2 regions of the Mycobacteroides franklinii genome follow, and region 2 is predicted to be linked to the other one. Evidence: predicted binding sites of a transcription regulator. Region 2 holds the regulator's gene; the other holds the start of a gene.
What was found. The regulator LexA, encoded in region 2, represses DNA repair genes until DNA is damaged. The targets are predictions, from matches to a motif close to CGAACANNTGTTCG.
Positions count from the first base shown of each region.

Region 1: a site for LexA is predicted at 7,637-7,650, ahead of BKG76_RS23785 (HNH endonuclease signature motif containing protein). Genes of this name have one in related genera too.

Region 1 covers NZ_MLIK01000027.1:143,750-152,841, reverse strand. The annotation lists gene BKG76_RS23815 (alpha/beta hydrolase) at 1-158, opposite strand, end outside; gene mqo (malate dehydrogenase (quinone)) at 266-1,750, shown strand; gene BKG76_RS23805 (GNAT family N-acetyltransferase) at 1,765-2,205, shown strand; gene BKG76_RS23800 (VWA domain-containing protein) at 2,198-4,084, shown strand; gene cobO (cob(I)yrinic acid a,c-diamide adenosyltransferase) at 4,104-4,718, shown strand; gene BKG76_RS23790 (cobyrinate a,c-diamide synthase) at 4,764-6,095, shown strand; gene BKG76_RS23785 (HNH endonuclease signature motif containing protein) at 6,130-7,449, opposite strand; gene BKG76_RS24695 (hypothetical protein) at 7,672-7,959, shown strand; gene BKG76_RS23780 (MspA family porin) at 8,189-8,827, shown strand; gene BKG76_RS23775 (hypothetical protein) at 8,830-9,092, shown strand, end outside.
Region 2 covers NZ_MLIK01000027.1:651-9,742, forward strand. The annotation lists gene BKG76_RS23065 (proteasome assembly chaperone family protein) at 1-700, shown strand, start outside; gene BKG76_RS23070 (alpha/beta fold hydrolase) at 755-1,834, shown strand; gene BKG76_RS23075 (PhzF family phenazine biosynthesis protein) at 1,919-2,602, shown strand; gene nrdR (transcriptional regulator NrdR) at 2,627-3,091, opposite strand; gene BKG76_RS23085 (LysM peptidoglycan-binding domain-containing protein) at 3,222-3,725, opposite strand; gene lexA (transcriptional repressor LexA) at 3,955-4,629, shown strand; gene BKG76_RS23095 (GNAT family N-acetyltransferase) at 4,626-5,171, opposite strand; gene BKG76_RS23100 (acyl-CoA dehydrogenase family protein) at 5,178-6,332, opposite strand; gene BKG76_RS23105 (molybdopterin-dependent oxidoreductase) at 6,443-8,746, shown strand; gene hflX (GTPase HflX) at 8,743-9,092, opposite strand, start outside.

The sequences.
Region 1 (9,092 bases), 140 kb from region 2:
TATCCGTGGACCATGAGCACCGCGCGTCCGGTATCCGGCTGAATTTCAGGCCGCACCAGTGTGGCGGTAATTACACCTTCGCCGTCAGGATCAACGCCCAGGTCAATGGTCCGTCGGAGGTAGCCATCAAGGACATCGGATTCCCATGTCACTGCCATAGCCTAGTTGAAGGAATCGCGGATATACGCGCGCGATAACCTGTGTGTACTCGCGGGTAGTGGCGAAGGGTCGCCACTCCATCAGATTCGAAAAGGACAGTGAACCGGTGTCAAAAGCGCAGGTGGAGCAGACAGACGTTGCCCTGATTGGGTCAGGGATCATGAGCGCGACGCTCAGCGCTCTGCTGCGGTTGGTCGAACCGGATCTGTCGATCACCTTGATCGAGCGTCTCGACGCGGCGGCCAGTGAGAGCAGTGACCCGTGGAACAACGCCGGTACCGGTCACTCGGCACTGTGCGAGCTGAACTACACCCCGCAGAAGGCCGATGGCTCGATCGATATCACCAAGGCCATCACGGTGAACGAGCAATTCCAGGTCTCCCGCCAGTTCTGGGCGTACGCCGTGGAGAACGGTGTGCTGCCGGATGTTCGTGGCTTCCTCAACCCCATCCCGCACGTGAGCTACGTGCACGGCGCCGACAAGGTCGAGTTCCTGCGTAAGCGCCACGACGCCCTGGTGAGCAACCCGCTCTTCGCGAAGATGGAGTTCATCAACGACGACGACGAGTTCGCACGCCGACTGCCGCTGATGGCCGCCGGACGCGATTTCTCTGATCCGGTGGGTTTGAACTGGAGCCAGGACGGCACCGACGTCGATTTCGGTGAGCTGTCAAAGCAGTTGGTGGGCTTCGGAGTTCGCAGCGGAACCAACGCGATCTTCGGCACCGAGGTTCGCAACATCAGTCGCGAGAGCGACGGCGGATGGATTCTCAAACTGGTCAACGGGCGCACCGGCGAGAAGCGCAAGCTCAAGGCCAAGTTCGTGTTCGTCGGTGCCGGCGGTGGTGCTCTGGGGCTGTTGCAGAAGGCCGGAATTCCGGAAGCCAAGGGCTTCGGCGGATTCCCGGTGAGTGGTGCGTTCCTGCGTACCAACAGTGCCGATCTGACCGACGGCCACAAGGCCAAGGTGTACGGCTTCCCGCCCCTTGGCGCGCCTCCGATGTCCGCACCGCACTTGGACACCCGCGTGATCAACGGCAAGGAATGGCTGTTGTTCGGCCCATTTGCCGGGTGGTCGCCCAAGTTCCTCAAGATGGGCAAGGTCACCGACCTGCCCGCGTCGGTGAAGCCCAACAACCTGGCCTCGATGGTCGGGGTTGGCCTCACCGAATTCAAACTCGCGACCTTCCTGCTGAGCCAGCTGCGTCTGACCCCCGATGACCGGATCGACATGTTGCGTGAATTTGCGCCCAAGGCGCAGCGTTCCGATTGGGAGCTGATCACCGCCGGCCAGCGTGTGCAGGTCATCCGCCCGGCCAAGGGCAAGGGCGGCGCGCTCGAATTCGGCACCATGGTGCTCAATTCGGCCGACGGCAGTATCGCCGGCCTGCTTGGTGCATCACCGGGGGCTTCGACCGCGGTGCCCGCGATGCTCGATGTCATGCAACGTTGCTTCCCCGACCGGTACTCGAACTGGATGCCCAAGCTCAAGGAAATGATTCCGTCGTTGGGCATTAGCCTTTCGGATGAGCCGTCGTTGTTCGGTGAGGTATGGGACTGGGGGACACAGGTTCTCGGCCTGGAGCAGTGACGCCGCAGGCTCCGGTGGCCGCGTCCTGGTCCGCGGATCTGGATGCCAAAACGCTGTACGGTCTGTTGAGATTACGGGCAGAAGCGTTCATCGTCGGACAGAACTGCGCCTACCAGGATCTTGACGGACGCGATCTGGAGCCCGGGACTCGGCATTTTTGGATAGCGGATGCAGACGGCAACGTGGTCAGCGGGTTGCGACTGCTGGAAGATCCAGCCGGCGAGGGTTTCTGGATCGGACGGGTTTGCACCGCCCCGGCCGAACGAGGCCAGGGGCATGCCGCGCGCCTGGTCCGCGCCGTACTCGCCGAGATCGGCGGCTCACGCTGCCGACTGAATGCGCAGGCCCACCTGAAGGACATGTATGGCAAGCTGGGATTCGTGGTTTCCGGTGATGCATTCCTCGAGGACGAGATACCGCACGTGCCGATGACGTGGGCGGCCGGAAATGGCTAGCGCCACAGTCATTCCCGGATATCCGCTGAGCGCGATCGTCGGGCACGATCAGTTGCGGTTGGCCCTCGTGCTCTCCGCGGTACGACCCGACATCGGCGGTGTGCTGATCCGAGGCGAGAAGGGCACGGCCAAGTCGACCGCAGTGCGCGCCTTGACGTCCGTGCTGAGCTCGGTTGATGGCGCACGCCTGGTGGAGCTCCCAATCGGCGCCACCGAAGACCGGGTCGTGGGATCGCTTGACCTGCAGAAGGTGTTGCGCGACGGCGAACACGCCTTTTCTCCAGGGCTTCTGGCGCGCGCCGACGGCGGCGTCCTGTACGTGGACGAGGTCAACCTGCTGCACGATCACCTGGTCGACGTGATCCTCGATGCGGCGGCGATGGGCCGGGTACATGTGGAACGTGACGGCGTATCTCATTCGTACGACGCGCGATTCGTCCTGATCGGCACCATGAATCCCGAAGAGGGGGAGCTACGTCCGCAGCTGCTGGACCGCTTCGGATTCGCGGTGGACGTACACGCCTCTCGCGATGTCCCGGTGCGGGCCGAGGTGATCCGACGGCGGCTTGCCTATGAGGCAGACCCGGCCGGGTTCGTCTCACGGTACGCATCCGAGGAGGCCGACCTGGCAGCGCGGATTGCCGATGCCCGGCAACTGCTTCCTCGGGTTGTATTGCCCGACAACGAATTGCAGCGTATCGCCGCCTTGTGTGCGGCCTTCGATGTTGACGGGATGCGCGCCGATCTGGTGGTGGCACGTGCCGCCGTCGCACATGCCGCGTGGCGTGGCGCCGAGGTGGTCGGCGAGCCCGATATCCGGGTGGCCGCGGAACTGGCGTTACCGCACCGGCGCCGACGGGACCCGTTCGATGAGCCGGGTTTGGATCCGGATCAGCTTGACCAGGCGATGCGCGATAGCGCGCCGCCGCAGGATCAGGGTCCCGATACGGACGGCCCAGACGACCCGGACCCAGGTCCGGATGGCCCCGGTGGCGGTGCGCCTGAGTCTGCTCCGAATCCGGCTCAAGCGGATGGCCCGCAGCAGGACTCGCCCTCTGCGGCGCCACCTTCCCGACCCAGCCCCGCGCCTTCGGCGACTTTTCGTGCCAAGACTTTCCGCGTGCCCGGCGTTGGCATGGGGGCACCAGGGCGGCGCTCGGCGGCACGTAACCGCACGGGCAAGGTCATCGCCCCGAGCTCGGATGAAGGTTTCGGAGTACACGTGATCGGCACGCTGATGTCGGCGGCGAGCCGGGTGACCGCGCCCGGGAAGCTGCCCAGGCCGGTGTTCTCCGATGTGCAGTGGGCGATCCGTGAAGGGCGCGAAGGCAACCTGGTGATTTTCGTGGTTGACGCGTCGGGCTCGATGGCGGCACGCCAGAAGATGTCCGCCGTCAGCGGAGCGACGTTGTCTCTCCTGCGCGATGCCTATCAGCGCCGTGACAAGGTCGCAGTCATCACCTTCCGGGGTCAAGAAGCCGCGATGCTGTTGGCGCCGACGAGTTCGACGCATATCGCCGGGCGCAAGCTGCAGCAGTTCGATACCGGCGGCAAGACGCCGCTGGCGCAAGGACTTCTGGCCGCGCGTGACTTGGTGGCACGCGAGCGTGGTCGTGACCCGCACCGTCGCGCGCTGGTCGTGGTACTCACCGATGGCCGCGCTACCGGAGGGCCGGATCCCTTGGGGCGCACTCGTCGTGCCGCGGGAATGCTGCGTGCAGAACAGGTTGCCTGTGTGGTGATCGACTGTGAGACATCGTTCGTGAGGATGGATCTGGCGGTCACGCTGGCCCAGCAGCTCGATGCGCCGGTGATGCAGCTGGACCATCTGAACGCCGACCGGCTCGCCGGCGTGGTGCGCGGCGCGACCGCCGCATGAGATAGCGGAGGAGGTTCGCATGCCACAGGGGCAACCATCGGTGGTACCGGAGGACGGACTCACCACGAAGGCGCGACGCAACGCGCCGGTTCTCGCAGTGCACACCGGGGCGGGAAAGGGCAAGTCCACCGCCGCTTTTGGCATGGCACTGCGGGCCTGGCATCACGGTGCCGATGTCGCGGTGTTCCAGTTCGTGAAGAGCGCCAAGTGGCGAGTGGGCGAGGAGTCGGTCTTCGGTGAGCTCGCCAAGTTGCACGACGAGCACGGGATCGGCGGCTCGGTGCAGTGGCACAAGATGGGATCGGGGTGGTCCTGGTCGCGCAAGGCGGGAACCGAGACGGACCATGCCGCGGACGCGGCAGCCGGATGGGCTGAAATCGCGCGGCGACTGGCGGCGCAAGAACACGGCTTCTACGTGCTGGATGAGTTCACCTATCCGCTCAAGTGGGGATGGGTGGACGTGGACGAAGTGGTCGAGGTGCTGCGCTCCCGGCCAGGCATGCAACATGTGGTCATCACCGGGCGTGACGCACCGCAGCAGCTTCTGGATGCCGCCGATCTGGCGACCGAGATGACGAAGGTCAAACATCCGATGGACCAGGGCCGCAAGGGCCAGCGCGGTATCGAATGGTGATGGCGTGGTAGTCCGTTGAGCGTGGTGTCCGCTAGCGTTCCCGCTGTGGTCATTGCCGCACCCGCATCCGGGAGCGGAAAGACCACGGTGGCAACGGGTTTGATGGGCGCACTGCGGCGTGCCGGCCATCGGGTGGCGCCGTTCAAGGTGGGCCCGGACTATATCGATCCCGGATACCACACCCTGGCGACTGGCAGACCTGGTCGCAATCTCGACAGCGTGCTGGTGCACAGCGACCTGATCGGGCCGCTATTCGGCCACGGTAGCCGCGGCACCGATATCGCTGTCATCGAAGGGGTTATGGGGCTTTTCGACGGGCGGGTCAGCGACGCAAAGGGGTCCACCGCCGAGGTTGCGGCCCTGCTCGGGGCACCGGTCGTGTTGGTGGTGGACGCGAAGGGGTACAGCCAGAGCCTGTCCGCGCTGTTACACGGCTTTGTGGTGCACGCCGCCGAGGCTGGGATCAGGATCGCCGGTGTGATCCTGAATCGGGTCGGGTCGGAACGACACCGCGAGATTCTCACCGCGGCGGCGGATCGTGCTGGGCTCTGCGTGTTCGGAGCGCTGCCTCGTACCGAAGAATTATCTGTTCCTTCAAGGCATCTGGGACTGGTGACGGCAGTCGAGCACGGCCAGGCCGCACTCGATGCGATAGCCGCCATGACAGAGCTTGTCGCCGCACACGTGGATGTATCCGCGATTGTCGCCGCTGCCCGCAGTGATGTGACGGCAGCCGTATGGAACCCGGCGGATGTGATGGGCACTGCGGTGGCGGGGGAGCCGGTGGTGGCATTGGCCGCGGGTCAGGCGTTCACCTTCGGATACGCCGAGCATCGCGAACTCTTGGCCGCCGCGGGAGCGGTGGTTGCCGAATTCGATCCACGTTCGGATTCGCTGCCGGCCGATACGGCGGCCCTGGTGCTACCCGGCGGATTCCCAGAACAATTCGCCGCTGACTTGTCATCCAATGAGCCACTGCGTCAACAGGTTCGTGACATGTTGGGACCGATACATGCGGAGTGTGCCGGGCTCACCTACCTGTGCGCAGACCTCGATGGTGCACCGATGTGCGGGGTATTGGACGCGCAGGCGCGCTTCACGGACTCGCTCACGCTCGGCTACCGCGATGCGGTGGCGGTGACCGGCTCAGTGCTGTTCACGGAGGGGGAGCGACTGAGCGGTCACGAATTTCACCGCACCACGGTCGACTACCGTGGCGGAGTGCGGCAGCCCGCCTGGGCCTGGAGCGCTGTCGACGGCATCCGTCGCGAGGGCATTGTGGCGCGGAACGGGCGGATACACGCGTCCTACCTGCATACCCATCCCGCGGCGCACCCCGGTGCGGTGGCACGTTTCGTGGCTCAGGCGGCTAGGTAGGGAATAGAGCGCGGCTCTGAGCTGACGCAACGCCTCAATCCGGTTGAGGTGTGGGGAGTTCCAGATTCATGGTGCGTAGGTCGTCAATATCGCGTTGTGGTGGGGGTATCCATTCGGTGGTGCCGTCGGTGCGTTTTCGGGTGTTCCAGCCGTGGTTGAGCAGGCGGTGGTGTGGTGCGCAGGCGAAGGTGAGGTTGTCGATGTCGGTGGGTCCGTCCTCGGCCCATTCGGTGAGGTGGTGGACCTCGCAGAGATATCCGGGCACGCTGCAGCCGGGGTGGGTGCAGCCACGGTCGTGGGCGTGTAACACGATCCGCTGATTCGGTGAGGCGATCCGCTTGGCACGTCCCAAATACAGGGGGCGCCCGTCGTCATCGAAGATGCTCAAGTAGTGGTGAGCGTGCGATGCCATGCGGATCAGGTCCGGCATAGGCAGGCGGGTGTCGGCGCCGGCAGTGGCGATCCGGGCTGCTGATTCCAACTCTCGCAAGGTGGTGGTGACGATGACGGTGACCGGTAGGCCATGATGCGAACCCAATTCCCCGGACGCCAAGGTGGATCGCAGGCACGCGCGCAGTGCGTCGTGGTTGCGTTGCGCCGGGGTGCGGGTGTCGTGATCGGCAGCTTCCGGTGACGGCTCCCCATCCACTTGTGGGGATTGGTCAGTCGGGTTGCACATGCCGGGGGCGGCCAGTTTCGTAAACACCGCATCCAGATAGGCCCGCGTCTCCGGATCCAACAAACCCGAAATCGGGGACATGCCGTCGAAGCCTTGGTGTCCGATGCTGACCCCGCGGCGCCGCGCCCGATCCGCCTCGCAGAATTCCCCGTCCGGATTCAACAACGCCATCATCCGTTCGGCACCGGTACGCAGCTGTTCGGGCCGAAACTGGCACGCCATCGCGGCAAGTTGTTGTTCGGCCGCCTCCCGGGTCGGGGCATCCACCACCACCGGCAACCGGTCAAAGAACTGCCGAACGATCCGCACATGCTCCTCACCAATATCGCCGCGCTCAAGGGCCGCAGCCACATTCGGCAGCTGCGGCGCCAACACCTCACCGGTCAACGCCCGCCGCGGCGCCAACTGCTGCGCATCGGCGATCCGGCGCCGCGCCGCACCCTTACTGATATGTAGGCGCCGGGACAACACATCCGCATGCGACGTCCCACCCAACTCCACTGGGGACGCCTGCCGCACCAACTGCGCAATCCCGGCGTGTGAGGCAGAGGTGAGCCGCCGTTGGGCCACCTCCACCCGCGCCAACACCGCCAGCAGCTCAGCGTTCGAGAGTCCATCCAAAGTGTCAGCGCAGAAGACATCAACCGCCGCCTCCAACACCTCGATCGAACTCATACGTGCATCGTAAGGACAGTCACCGACAAAACCGCTGACATTGTTACGCTAGAAACCGCTGTGACAGAAGGTATTTCGAGAACGAAATGTATCTAGCCCCGTAGTTCCGAAAATCTTCCTGGTACCATCGTCGGTATGTCTGGTCGCGGGGTACCTAAGTACCAGCTGTATTCCGCAGCCGTGCTGGCGATTTTGTGTTTGTTGGTCGGGGGCGCGTGCCTATTGCCGGGCGAGAGTTCGCATTTGGCGGACGCTACCGCCCCGGTGTCCTTATATGACACCGTTGAGGCCCATCACTGGGAACTGGTGCAGCACGGCGTGGCAGCCACTCGTCTTCGCCTCGGGCTGGTTGGTGAGCCGGTCTGGCTGCCTCATGCCGTATCGATCATTTCTCTTGGCGGCGCTGCGCTGCTGATTGTGTTGATGTCGCGACGTGGCGCGGTGATTTCACGAGGCCCGGAAAATTTTGGGCGACAAAGGCTTCTGCACTTACGAATCAATCGGCGCTGAGGGTTGCCGGACGGTCATCGCTGCCGTCGTGTGCATCTGCAAACCCTCACTAGCCGTGCAGGGCGTCTTTTCCGTGCGCCTGGCCGGCTCCATATCCGTTGATTGGACCGTTTCTTGTGGTGATCTCTGCCTGTATCTATAAATTTTTGTTGTTGATGAACGTGCGCCGCGATGCGCTGTCTCTCCCATCCCTAGCGGCACCCGGCTCGCGGGCGCAGTGGTGGATCTCATGATTGCCCGCCTCATCGCCACAGGTCTTCTGGTGGCCGTATTTGGCTTGACGGAAGCGGTCAACGCCATCGCGGAGCCCGTCGACATGGCGTCGCAGTTGTATTCGAGGACCACGCGGGACGGATGGCGTCTGGAGATCCGGTTGGACAACGAACGTGTGAATTCGGTGCCCAATCTGGCGGCGGCCACCAACTCCAGGGAGGCCTTCGTCACGCTCTCGGGTACCGCAACCGCGACCGGTGGCACCAACCCCATCACCGATAGCCTCTTTCTCATCGGCTACCAACTTGGCTGTCAGTCCGATGTGTCCTCAGGGTTGCAGATCGGCGGATCCGCCGGCGTCGCGCCGTCGGTGAACCTTGGTGTGCTTCCCCTGCAAACGGTGGGCGTCGGGGGTAGCGCCGGAGTCAGCGGCTTTGTACAAACCGTGTTGCAACCGGGCGTCATCGTCAACTTGCCGCTGGGCAATATGGTGTTGTCGCGGGGCAACACCGGAGCCTTGGATCTGGACAACGTCCATCTGAAAGCCGACGCGTGCGGAGGCGATGTCACCGTCCGGTCCTTTGCCTCCTTGCGTGTATCTACCGAGACCGGTCACACCGAGTTCGCGATCTATGGCGATCCGATCAGGATCTGACAATGCGAACATACTGTGTAGCAATTCTTTTGGTCCTCGGGACATGGCAGGCACCTGCGGCGGTCGCAGCGGCTGAACCGGTACCGATAAACCCGATGCCCGCGGTGCCGGTAGCGGTCCCGGGCGGGGCGCCGAACAACCATGCGGCCACGCCGTCGCAGCCGGCCTTTGGACTGTTGCCTCGCCCGGGCCGGGGCGCGCAGGTTACGGCCGGGCTCGAGGCGGGATACACCCATCGCATCAGCGGTGGAATGACCGGCGGGCA
Region 2 (9,092 bases):
CACTCCCGAGCTCAATCTGTACGCGCTCAAGGACACCAAGGGCACGCCATTCCTGCTGTTGGCCGGGCTCGAGCCGGATCTGAAATGGGAGCGGTTCGTCAACGCCATCCGGCTGTTGGCCGACCAGCTGGGCGTGCGCAAGACCATTGGGCTGGGCGCCATTCCGATGGCAGTTCCGCATACCCGCCCGATCACCCTGACCGCGCACGGCAACGACCGTAAGACGCTCGACGAGCATCCGGGCTGGATCGACGAGGTTCAGGTACCGGGCAGCGCATCCAATCTGCTGGAATTCCGCCTGGCTCAGCACGGCCACGATGTGGTGGGCTTCGCCGTCCACGTTCCGCATTACCTGGCGCAGACCGACTACCCGGAGGCCTCGCAACGCCTTCTGGAGGAGGTGGCGCGGACCGGCGATCTGGATCTGCCGTTGCAGGAGCTCACCGAGGCGGCCGCCAAGGTGCGCAACCAGATCAACGATCAGGTGGAAGGCAGCGAGGAAGTGGCCCAGGTGGTCCAGGCACTGGAGCGCCAGTACGACGCCTTCGTCGCGGCACAGGAGAACCGCTCGTTGCTGGCACGGGATGAGGAGCTGCCTAGCGGCGACGAGTTGGCCGGCGAGTTCGAGCGATTCCTGGCCGAACAGGCCAAGTTCGGTGATGACCCGTCCGGGCAGTCGCCGGATGGCCCGATTCTCTAGCCCGGTTAAGCGCTCGCCGCGCCAAATTTGCGGCGAAGGGTGAAAATACTTCACATGAACCCTCCCCCGCGGCTGCTGCGTCCGGTGCCGGACGCCGAGCGCATCGACGGGGTCGGTGGCGACAACACCGATTCCGCCGCCGGCACACCGACGCAGCCGCGGCTGGCGTTCCGCACCATCCATGGCTATCGTCGCGCGTTCCGGATCGCCGGGTCCGGGCCGGTGCTGCTGCTCATCCACGGGATCGGCGACAACTCGGCGACATGGGACAGCGTGCACGCAAAGCTCGCCGAGCATTTCACCGTGATCGCCCCGGACCTGCTGGGGCACGGGCAGTCGGACAAACCGCGGGCCGACTACTCGGTTGCGGCCTATGCCAATGGCATGCGGGATCTGTTGGCCGTCCTGGACGTCGACAGAGTCACGGTCGTCGGACATTCGCTGGGCGGCGGCGTCGCGATGCAATTCACGTACCAGTTCCCGCACCTGGTGGAGCGACTAATCCTGGTCGCGCCGGGTGGGGTGACCAAGGACGTCAACATCGTATTGCGTTGCGCATCACTGCCGTTCATCGGAGATGCGCTGGGACTGTTGAGGTTGCCGTTGGCAATGCCCATGGTCCGGCTGACCGGTGCGGTGGCGCGGGCGACCTTCGGACGGGCGGGAATGGCTCGCGACATCCCCGACGTGCTGCGAGTTCTGGCCGACCTACCCGAACCCCGGGCCTCGGCCGCGTTCACCCGGACGCTGCGCGCCGTGGTGGACTGGCGCGGCCAGGTGGTGACCATGCTGGACCGATGTTATTTGACCGAATCTGTTCCTGTGCAGCTGATTTGGGGCAGTGACGACCTGGTTATCCCCGTCAGCCACGGGCATCTCGCCCATGCCGCGATGCCCGGCGCGACGCTCGAGATCTTCGACAAATCTGGGCATTTCCCCTTCCATGACGATCCCGAACGATTCATCGGCATCGTGCGCCAATTCATCGCATCGACAGAGCCCGGTGAATACAACGAGGACGAATTGCGCCGATTGTTGCGCACCGGGGTCACCGAACACGCCATCGGCGGGGCCGCACGCACCCGCATGGCGGTCCTCGACGCCATGGGCACCGACGAGCGCAGCGCCACATAACCTCGAGAGCTGAAGCGCCACCAAAGATTTGCCCTGTTCACGGGTACCGTCGCAGGTAGCGCATGCGGGACGTAGAGTCGAGGAATGAGCGTTGACGTCGCGGTTGTACGCGTATTCACCGACGAGACAGGCAACTTCGGCAATCCCTTGGGGATCGTCAACGGTGCCGACGTAGCGGCGCCGGATCGACAGCAGATCGCTGCCCGGTTAGGTTTCAGCGAAACAGTTTTCGTCGATCTTCCAGCCGAAGGATCCAACACCGCACATCTACGGATCTTCACTCCGGCAGCCGAGCTTCCCTTTGCCGGGCATCCGACAGTGGGGCTCGCATGGTGGCTGCGCGAACGCGGAACACCGGTCAACACCCTGCAGGTACCCGCGGGCGTGCTACCTGTGAGCTACGACGACCGCACGTGGATACAGGCCCGGTCCGATTGGGCCCCAGAGACCGATTTCCACGAAACGGACTCCCCTGCCGATGTGGAGGCCGCCGACCCCGCCGACTATGCGGACGAGCTGTTGCATTGCGTATGGGCGTGGCAGGATCGCGACGCCAGCCTGGTGCGATCACGGGTGTTCGCATCCGACCTGGGGGTCAGCGAGGACGAAGCGACTGGGTCCGTAGCGGCACGGATGACTGATTTGTTGAGCCGCGACCTGATCATCAATCAGGGCAAGGGATCGCAGATTCTCACGCAGTGGAGCCCTGAGGGCTGGGTGACGATCGGTGGCCGCGTCGTCGCCGATCAATCGCTCACATTGGATTAGCGCAACCGACACCGCGCCGGCAGGTCAGGATCCTGTCGGCGCGTCCCGATGCGCTCTCAGCGCGGCGATTTCACGTTCGAAGTCCTCGGCGGAGCTGAACCCTCGATACACCGAGGCGAAACGCAGGTATGCAACCTCGTCCAGGTCGCGCAGCGGGCCGAGTATCGCCAGGCCCACCTCATTGCTAGGGATTTCCGGGGATCCGGCAGCCCGGACGGCGTCCTCAACCTGCTGGGCCAGCAGATTCAGCGCATCGTCGTCGACATCGCGGCCCTGGCAGGCCCGGCGCACACCCTTGATGACCTTGTCGCGACTGAACGGCTCGGTGACGCCACTGCGCTTCACCACGGCCAGCACAGCGGTCTCCACGGTGGTGAAACGACGGCCACACTCCGGGCACGATCGGCGGCGCCGTATCGCCTGGCCCTCGTCCGCCTCACGGGAATCGACAACGCGCGAGTCAGGATGACGGCAGAACGGACAGTGCATTACTGCTCCTTCGCCGGTTCTGAACTCCATGTCGTTGGCCCGGGCGGGCTGACGCACCGCGCAGCGCGCCCAGACCGGTGTCGAGGATACCCGTGCTCCCGCACGCCCGAAGGTCACGTCCGTGCGCCGATCAGCCGACCGGAGAAACCAGCGTCTGACCGGCTTGCACTGTCGCCGAGTCGAGTTCATTGAGTTCACGAATCTTGGAAACCACCGCTGAGCGCGGCGCCTCCGGCGCAACACGCGAGGCCACGTCAGCCAGGGTCTCTCCAGGCGCGACCTGAACGACCGCCACACGATCCGGCACACCCGCTCCACCGACTCCTGCGGCGCTGACCTGGCCGAGCATCAACAGCCACATCGTCGCGACCGCAGCGCCCACCGCGACGACAAGGGTGGCTTTCAGGCTCACGGGGCGGCGACCATGAACTGCGGCCGAGACGCGGATACCGGTACCCCGGTACGCGACCGGCCGCCCGGCGGGCCGGCGGTAAGCGACCGTGCGCACCGGCAGTGCCCGACGCTGAGTCCGCGGATATTCCGCGCTGTACGCCCGTACTTGTGGCGCGCATTCGCGCGTCGTGTTCGCGCGGACGTGAGAACTACGTGGCGTGGCGAGAACGTTTGTGCTCATCTGCAATGCCTTCCTGTCCTGTCGATCGGTTTGCCCGTTCGCTCTTATGTTCGAATGTACTCGATCATGTGTTCGATATCCGAACATGTGATCGATTTGTAGCATTCACCACCGACAAGCGCCTCTGACCAGTGCAGATGCGCCGCTCAGCCGACCTGCCAGGCAGGATGCACGACACGCATCGAACACATGTTTGATAAATGTCGTCGACAGGTCTAGATTCGGGCCCATGAGCGATACACCCAGCAAGGGACCCGCCACCGGTTCACTGACCGAGCGCCAGCGGACCATCCTGGAGGTCATCCGCGCATCGGTGAATGAACGGGGCTACCCCCCGAGCATCCGCGAAATCGGAGACGCCGTCGGGCTCACCTCCACCTCATCGGTCGCCCATCAGCTACGCACCCTCGAACAGAAGGGATTCCTGCGGCGCGATCCCAATCGTCCGCGCGCCGTTGATGTTCGAGGACTCGAGGAAACCCGCGGCGCATCGGTCACCACCGACGTCATCGGCTCGGGCGACCTGCCGGAACCGACATTCGTGCCCGTGCTGGGGCGTATCGCGGCCGGTGGTCCCATCCTGGCCGAGGAGGCCGTCGAGGATGTGTTCCCACTCCCCCGTGAGCTCGTCGGCGAGGGCTCGTTGTTCCTGCTCAAGGTCGTCGGTGAGTCGATGGTCGACGCGGCGATCTGCGATGGCGACTGGGTGGTGGTTCGCCAGCAGAACGTCGCCGACAACGGCGATATCGTGGCGGCGATGATCGACGGCGAAGCGACCGTCAAGACATTCAAGCGGACGGCGGGTCAGGTCTGGCTGATGCCGCACAACCCGCTGTTCGAACCGATTCCCGGTAACGACGCCGCCATCCTCGGCAAGGTTGTCACCGTTATCCGGAAGATCTAGGCCTGTCCGGGCGGTGGCCCGGGCGCGGAATCATCATCCGCATGACCGTCCGAGGGCGGCAGAAATAGCTGGAAATACGCAACGTCCTGCCAGCTGCCCAGCTTGTAGCCAATCCTGCGGTAGAGCGCGACCTGCTCGAATCCCATTGCCAGGTGCAGCTTTTCGCTCGCAGCGTTGGGCACTACGACACCCGCCAGCACCGTGCGGTAACCAAGATCGCGAAGCCGGTCAAGCAATGCCGTGTACAGCTGGCGGCCCGCGCCGCGCTGGCGTCGCGCACCATCGACATACACGCTGACCTCACAGGCCCATCGGTAGGCCGAGCGTGCCTTCCAGGGCGCCGCATAGGCATACCCGAGAATTTCCCCGCCATCCTCGGCGACCAGCCAGGCGTGGCGGTGGGCCGCCGTCTGGATGCGTTCGGCAAGAACGACATCCGACGGCGGCACCTCCTCAAACGAAATAGCCGTATCGGTCACATACGGGGCATAGATCGCCGCACACGCGGCCGCGTCAGCGGCTGTGGCGTCACGAATATGCATAGGCGACTAGAGCGAACGCCCGATGATCTCCTTCATGATCTCGGTGGTTCCGCCATAGATCGTCTGGATACGGGAGTCCATGTACGCCCGGGCCACCGGGTACTCACGCATGAAGCCGTAACCACCGTGCAGCTGCAGGCAGCGGTCGATCAGGTGGACCTGCTTCTCGGTGCTGTACCACTTGGCCATCGCTGCCTGCTCAACACTCAATTCCTTCTTGTTGAGCAGCGTGATGAACTCGTCGACCATGATCCGGATCATCGTGGCATCGGTGGCGAGTTCGGCCAACACAAAGCGGCTGTTCTGGAAGCTCTTGATGGGCTTGCCAAACGCCTTACGTTCGGACGTGTACTGGATGGTCGCCTCAAGCATGGTTTCCATCGCGGCGGCCGCGACGACGGCAATCGACATGCGCTCCTGGGGCAGGTTCTGCATCAGGTAGATGAAGCCCTGGCCCTCGTCACCCAGCAGGTTGGCGGCGGGCACGCGGACATCGGTGAAGGACAGCTCGGCGGTGTCCTGTGCGTCAAGGCCCATCTTGTCGAGCTTGCGGCCGCGCTCAAAGCCCTCCATGCCGCGCTCCACGACGATGAGGCTGAAGCCCAGCGCACCCTTCTCGGGGTCGGTCTGTGCGACCACGATGACCAGATCGGCGTTGATGCCGTTGGTGATGAAGGTCTTGGACCCATTGAGAATGTAATGATCGCCGTCCTTGACGGCGCGGGTCTTGATGCCCTGCAGGTCACTACCGGTGCCCGGCTCGGTCATCGCGATTGCCGAGATCAGCTCGCCGGAACAGAATCCCGGGAACCAGCGGGCCTTCTGCTCGTCGTTGGCCAGATCCCGGAAGTACGGACCCGCGACATCGTTGTGCAAAGTGAAACCGATACCCGACTGACGAGCCTTGGTGATCTCTTCGCCGATGATGGCGTTGTAGCGGAAATCGACAAGGCCGCCGCCGCCGAACTCCTCGGGCATGTCAGTGCCCAAAAAGCCCTGCTTGCCGGCCTCGACCCACAGCGAGCGGTCGACGATCTTGTTCTCGTCCCACTCCTCCCGGTACGGCTCGGCATGCCGTTCCAGGAAGGTCTTGAACGACTCGCGGAACAGTTCGTGCTCGGGTTCGAAAATGGTGCGTTTGAACTTGACGGCGCCGGCCATGATCACCTTCCGGTTTGGGTTTACGTACTCGGCAGAATGTATACCAACCCACTGGTCGGTTGGTACTCGCCTACCTGGTTTCGACGGACAGAAAGCCTAGGCTGATCAGGGTGACCAGGCCGGCACTTTCACATACCCACTGGGGGGCATTCACGCCCGAGGTTCGTGACGGCGAAGTGATCGGCGTCACCCCCTTGGACACAGACACCGACCCTTCCCCGCTGCTGCACAACATCCCCGGCTCGATCCGGCACCGGGCTCGGGTGACGGCGCCGTCGGTCCGCCGCGGCTGGTTACGCGACGGTCCCGGCCCCAGCGCGGCGCGCGGTTCCGACGAGTACGTGGAGGTGTCTTGGGATGAGCTCACCGAACTGCTGGCCGCTGAGCTACGGCGCATCGTCGACACCCACGGCAACGAGGCCATCTACGGCGGATCGTACGGCTGGGCCAGCGCGGGGCGCTTTCACCACGCGCAGAGCCAGGTTCATCGATTCCTGAAACTCCTTGGTGGGTACACCTTTTCCCGTCACTCGTACAGCCTCGGTGCGACCGGCGTCATCATGCCGCACGTGATCGGAACCCATGACGGACTGTTCAAGAGGTCAACGTCCTGGGATGTCATCGTCGAGAACACCGATCTGCTGGTGTCATTCGGCGGAATCGCCCTGAAGAACACGGGCGTCAACCACGGCGGAACCACCGCCCACCCCGCGCGCGATGCCCTCAACCGGTTCCGCGGCCGTGGTGGACGCATCGTCTCGTTCAGTCCACTGCGCGACGATATCGACGGCGAATGCGAATGGCACGCACCAGTTCCCGGAACCGATGTCGCGGTCATGCTCGCGCTGGCACACGTGCTCGCCACCGAGGGCCTGGCGGACTTGACCTTCTTGCGCACCTATTGCACCGGTCACGAACGATTCGAGCGCTACCTACTGGGCACCGACGATGGCGTGCCCAAGAGCCCGGAATGGGCGCAGAACCTCAGCGGTCTGGACGCCGGCGGGCTGCGCAGCTTGGCGCGCCGCATGGCGGCCGGGCGCACCCTGGTGACCGTCAGCTGGTCGCTGCAACGGGTACGCCACGGCGAGCAGGCGCCATGGATGGGACTCACCTTGGCCGCGATGCTCGGTCAGATCGGCATCCCCGGAGGCGGTTTCGGACATGGCTACGGGTCGATGAACGAGCCCGGGCTGGCCCCGGTGAGTTGCCCGCTGCCGACCTTCCCGCAGGGACCCAACCCCGTCGAGACGTTCATCCCGGTGGCGGCCATCAGCGAGCTACTGCTGCGACCCGGCGAGACGTTGGCATACAACGGCCAAACACTGACCTTGCCGGATATCAGATGTGTGTACTGGGCGGGCGGAAATCCCTTCCACCACCACCAGAATCTACCCAGGCTGCGCCGTGCGCTGGCCCGCGTCGACACCGTGGTGGTGCACGATCCGGTGTGGACGGCGATGGCCAAACACGCCGACATCGTGGTGCCGTCCACCACCAGCCTGGAGCGTGACGACTTCTCCGGCAGCCGCAATGATCCGTTGCTGGTGGCGATGAAAGCTGTGGCACCGCCGTATGCCAACTCCCAGGACGATTACACGACGTTCTCGGCGCTGGCCGACCGGCTCGGGTTCGGCGCGCAGTTCACCGAAGGGCGCACCGCCTCCGAGTGGTTGCGCCACATCTACGCCGAATGGGCTGCCGCCCTGAATTTCCCGGTGCCGTCCTTCGACGAATTCTGGGACAGCGGCTCCCTGGAGTTGCCGACCGATCCCGGTTTGACCCTGCTGTCGGACTTCCGCGAGAACCCCGACGCGCACCCACTACATACCCCCAGCGGACGTATCGAGATCTTCTCGGAGACTATCGACGGGTTCGGATACGCCGACTGCGGCGGACACCCCCGCTGGTATGAGCCCACCGAATGGCTCAAGGGAAAACGGGCCGAACACTTTCCGCTGCATCTGATCGCCAACCAGCCGCGTACCCGGCTGCACAGCCAGCTCGACTTCGGCCGCACCAGCCAGGGATCGAAGGTCCAGGGACGCGAACCCTTACGTATCCACCCGGACGACGCCGCCACACGCGGTATCGCCGACGGTGACGTGGTGCGGGTATTCAACGACCGTGGCACTTGTCTGGCCGGGGCGGTTCTCGACGAGGGCCTACGTCCCCGGGTCGTGCAATTGTCCACGGGGGCCTGGTTCGACCCCATCGATCCCGCCGACCCGGATTCGCCCTGCGCGCATGGCAATCCGAATGTGCTGACCGATGACTCGGGAACCTCGTCGTTGGCGCAGGGCTGCACCGGCCAACACGTGCTGGTGCAAATCGAGCGCTTCGAGGGAACGCCGCCGCCGGTGCGGGCACACGTCCCGCCGCGGTTCGTCCCGCGCGACCAAAGCCCTTACTAACGGCCCAGGAGGACAGCCGCCAGCGCGTGCGGCACCCGGCCAACGACCCGTGTGCCATCCGCCAGGTGCTCGGTGGATTGCACTTGGCCCTCGGTATGAATTCGGGCCACCAAATCGCCACGCTCGTACGGGATCACCACATCGACGGGCACATCTCCGCGCGGCACCGCATCGGCGATGGCCTCACGCAGCGCGGCGACACCGTCTCCGGTGTGCGCCGACACGAACAACGCCTTGGGCAACGCGCGACGCAGCTGCGCCAACGCCAGATCGCCCGCCGCGTCGATCTTATTGATCACCAACAGCTCCGGCGCCGCCGAGGCATCGTGGTCCGCGACAACCTCGC